2 regions of the Streptomyces sp. NPDC044003 genome follow, and region 1 is predicted to be linked to the other one. Evidence: riboswitches for the same ligand, from Rfam matches in the RefSeq annotation. Region 1 holds a riboswitch; the other holds the start of a gene.

Evidence for each region. Region 1 has a riboswitch for cobalamin ahead of AC07AW_RS02440 (ribonucleoside-diphosphate reductase subunit alpha). Riboswitches for the same ligand answer to the same signal wherever they lie in the genome.
Region 2: linked by a shared signal. The riboswitch ahead of AC07AW_RS37345 (cobalamin biosynthesis protein) and the one ahead of AC07AW_RS02440 (ribonucleoside-diphosphate reductase subunit alpha) in region 1 are both predicted to bind cobalamin.

What each region holds. Positions count from the first base shown of each region.
Region 1 is NZ_JBWKFA010000001.1:533,609-535,802, forward strand. Features, by position in the region: gene mctP (monocarboxylate uptake permease MctP) at 1-505, shown strand, start outside; gene AC07AW_RS02435 (GNAT family N-acetyltransferase) at 579-1,079, shown strand; cobalamin riboswitch at 1,134-1,256, shown strand; gene AC07AW_RS02440 (ribonucleoside-diphosphate reductase subunit alpha) at 1,389-2,194, shown strand, end outside.
Region 2 is NZ_JBWKFA010000015.1:87,878-90,071, reverse strand. Features, by position in the region: gene AC07AW_RS37355 (inorganic phosphate transporter) at 1-749, shown strand, start outside; gene AC07AW_RS37350 (hypothetical protein) at 766-987, shown strand; cobalamin riboswitch at 1,114-1,253, shown strand; gene AC07AW_RS37345 (cobalamin biosynthesis protein) at 1,289-2,194, shown strand, end outside.

The sequences.
Region 1 (2,194 bases):
CATCAAGCCGGACGCCACCCCGGCCCAGGAGACCAAGGTCTCCAAGCTGGTCTCGCTCCTGGTGAAGGTCGGCGCGCTGGTCTTCGTCCTCACCATGGACAAGACGGTCGCGATCAACTTCCAGCTGCTCGGCGGCATCTGGATCCTGCAGACCTTCCCGGCGCTCGTCGGCGGTCTCTTCACCCGCTGGTTCCACCGCTGGGCGCTGCTCGCCGGCTGGGCCGTCGGCATGGTGTACGGCACGGCCGCCGCGTACGGCGTCGCCAGCCCGACCCAGAAGCACTTCGGCGGTTCGGCCGCCGAGATCCCGGGCATCGGCGAGATCGGCTACATCGGCCTCACCGCCTTCGTGCTCAACGTCGTCGTCACGGTCGTCCTGACCTTCGTCCTCAAGGCCGTCAAGGCCCCCGAGGGCGTCGACGAGACCTCGCCGGAGGACTACACGGCGGACGCGGGCGACGCCGGTGTCCGCGACCTCCCGAAGGTCGGGGCCGAAGCGCACTGACCCACGGACGCGTGACAGAGGGGCCCGGAAAACTCCGGGCCCCTTCGCGTGCGGCGGAGGCAGACTGAGGCACATGGACTTCACGATCAGGGCAGTACGGCCCGAGGAGTACGAGGAGCTCGGTGACCTCACCGGGTTCACCTATCTGAATGACGGGCTGCTGCTGCACGGCGAGGACGACTTCTATCTGGCGGTGCTCCGCGACACGGCCCGGCGGGCGCGCGAGAGCGAGGTCCTGGTCGCCGTCGACGCGGACGGCGGGATCATCGGCGGGGTGACCTTCGCGGAGGGCGGCACCACCTGGGCGGACATCGCCGTCCCCGGCGAGGCCGAATTCCGCATGCTCGTCGTCGCGCCGGCGGCCCGCGGCAGGGGCGTCGGAGAAGCCCTCGTACGCGCCTGCGTGGACCGCGCACGGGCCCTTCCCGGGTGCGCGCGCCTCGTGCTCTCCACGGCCGATCTGATGGTCTCGGCGCACCGGATCTACGAGCGTCTCGGCTTCGTCCGCACCCCCCAGCGGGACTGGGAACCGATCCCGGACCACTTGCTGCGGACGTACGCCCTGGAGCTGTAGCGCCGGGACCGACACAACATGTGGGGGGTGCCGCGAGCGGCGCCCCCCACATGTATGCTCATCCTCGCTGTCGACGCAGGGGAATCCGGCGCGAATCCGGAACTGTCCCGCAACGGTGTGCTTCGTGCGGTTTCGTACGCGGTGAGTCCGAGGACCTGCCGGCAGCGCGCCCGGTCCGTCCGTTCCGGGTGTCACAGACGTCCGGGCCTCGCGGAGTGGGCCGGTGGACGCGGCGCGCCCACGCGTACGGGTGCCCGCCTGCCCGCCTTCCCGCCCGAGGCCCCGAGCCGAGCGAGGGAGAGCCCCCACGTGACCATCGCGCCCGCCGATCCGGCCGCAGCGATCGAGACCGACGGCCCCGGGACCGTACTCCTGCGGACCCTGACCGATCTCACCGCCGACCTCCCGGACACCGACCCCGGCAAGGTCGCCGCCGCCGCCCTCCGCGGCCGCAGCGCCACGTCGGACGAGGCGGAGCTGCGCGAGCTGGCCACCGAGGCGGCCGCCGGCCTGATCGCCGAGGACCCCGCTTACTCCCGGCTCGCCGCCCGGCTCCTCACCATCACCATCGCCGACGAGGCGGCCGGCCAGGGCGCCGTGACCTTCTCGGCCTCCGTCGCCGTCGGTCACCGCGAGGGCCTCATCGCCGACCGCACCGCCGAGTTCGTCGCCCTCCACGCGGACCGCCTCGACGCCACGATCGACCCGGCCGGCGACGACCGCTTCGGCTACTTCGGTCTGCGCACCCTCTACTCGCGCTACCTGCTGCGCCACCCGATCACCCGCAAGGTCGTCGAGACCCCGCAGCACTTCATGCTGCGCGTCGCCGCCGGCCTCGCCGAGGACGCATCGGTCCGCGCCCTCGACGAAGTGACGGCGCTGTACGGCCTGATGAGCCGCCTGGACTACCTCCCGTCCTCCCCCACGCTCTTCAACTCCGGCACCCGCCACCCGCAGATGTCCTCCTGCTACCTCCTGGACTCCCCGCAGGACGAGCTGGACTCCATCTACGACCGCTACCACCAGGTCGCGCGCCTCTCGAAGCACGCGGGCGGCATCGGTCTCTCGTACTCCCGCATCCGCGCCCGCGGTTCGCTGATCCGCGGCACCAACGG
Region 2 (2,194 bases), on a different contig from region 1:
GCTACCGCGTCGGCCAGATCGCCTCCGCCGGTCTCGTCTCCCTCGCCCACGGCACCAACGACGCCCAGAAGACGATGGGCATCATCACCCTCGCCCTGGTCGCCGGCGGCTCCCTGCCCTCCGGCGCCAACCCGCCGGTCTGGGTCATCGTCTCCGCCGGTACGGCGATCGCGCTCGGCACGGCCCTCGGCGGCTGGCGCATCATCCGCACCATGGGCAAGGGCCTCACCGACCTCCAGCCGCAGCAGGGCTTCGCCGCCCAGACCAGCGCGGCCACCGTCATCCTGGCCTCCTCCCACCTGGGCTTCTCCCTCTCCACCACGCACTCCGTCTCCGGCGCCGTCATGGGTGCGGGTCTGGGCCGCAAGGGCGGTGTCGTCCGCTGGTCGACCGCCACCCGGATGTTCGTCGCCTGGGGCCTGACCCTGCCGGCCGCCGGCCTGGTCGCCGCCGGTGCCGAGTACGTCGCCCGTCAGGGCAACTGGGGCGTCTACGTCGTCGCGGCCTTCCTCGCCGCCTCCTGCCTCGGCATCTGGCTCGTCTCCCGCCGCCAGCCGGTCGACCACACCAACGTCAACGAGGTCGACACCGACGCCGAGCCCGAGGGCGTCGTGACCACCGCGATCGCGGCCGTCACCCCGCCGCCGGCCGGTACCGTCGCCGCCGTCGCGGACGAGGACCTGAAGACCACCATCCCCGCGCCGGTCCCCACGGACCCGGCCGCTCCCCCGGCCACCGCCGCGGTCTAAGGAACTGGAACCAAGCATGAAGATCGACTGGGCAGCCCTCGGCTCCGTCTTCGGAGTCAGCCTCGTGGCGACCGTCGCCCTCGTGGGCCTCTTCACCCTCGGTGTCATCGGCCTCTCCAAGCAGGAGCAGGCCGCCGCCCAGGGAGGCTCCGCCGCCCTGGCCCGCACCGGCGCCTACGCCTGCTTCGCCCTGTGCATGGCGGCCGTGGCGTACGGCATCTACCTGATCGTCGCCTGACGTATCGAGCATGACCGGCCGGGCGGTCCGCACCTTCGGGTGCGGGCCGCCCGGCCGCTTGTTTCCGCTGCCGTGTTTGTGGTGCTTCGCACAGTGACGCGGTGCAGGTCAAGGGTGAGTTGACGGCTGTTCTCGGGCCGTGGTGGACTGCCGAGGCCATTACGGCGGCAGTAGAGGAAGTCCGGTGCGATTCCGGCGCGGTCCCGCCACTGTGACCGGATCCGAGGGGTCCGGGAGTCAGGAACTCTCGCCGCCGGTCACGTCGATCCAGGGCGCGGACCCTGAGTGAGGACACATCGCCATGCCCGGCCGCAGCCCCACCTTCTCCAGAGCCACCGGTGTCTTCGCGTACGGCGCGGCGGCCGGACTCGCCGTCGACCTGCTCGTCGGCGATCCCCGCCGCGGACACCCCGTCGCCGCCTTCGGCCGGGCCGCGGGCAGGGTCGAGAAGGCCCTCTGGCACGACCACCGCGGCTGGGGCGCCCTGCACACCGCCGTCTGCGCCGGCGCCACCGTCGCGGCCAGCGCCCTCGCCGCCCGTACGGTACGGGGCAGCCGCGCCGCCTCCGTCGCCCTCACCGCCGCCTCGGTCTGGGCCGTCGTCGGCGGTACGACCCTGGGACGCGAGGCCCGCGCGATCGGCGGCGCCCTCGCCGCGGGGGACCTGGAGGTCGCCCGGGAACGGCTGCCTCACCTGTGCGGGCGCGACCCGCAGTCCCTCGACGGTCCCGCGATGGCCCGCGCGGTCGTCGAGTCCGTCGCCGAGAACACCTCCGACGCGGTCGTGGGCGCCCTCTTCTGGGGAGCGGTCGCGGGCGTGCCGGGCCTGGTCGGCTTCCGCGCGGTGAACACCCTCGACGCGATGGTCGGCCACAAGTCGCCCCGGTACCGCCGCTTCGGCTGGGCCTCGGCCCGCCTCGACGACGTGGCCGGCCGGCCCGGCGCCCGGCTGACCGCCGTGCTCGCGACCGTCGCCGGCGGGAACCCGCGCGGCGCCGTACGAGCCTGGCGGGCGGACGCCGCGAAGCACCCGAGCCCCAACGCGGGACCGGTCGAGGCCTCCTTCGCGGGCGCCCTCGGCGTACGGCTCGGGGGCACCCTCTCGTACGCCGGGCGGGTCGAGCACCGGCCCGTCCTCAACGAGGAGGGGCGGCCCGTCGAGGTCGCCGACATCGACCGCGCGGTCCGGCTCTCCCGCCGGATCACC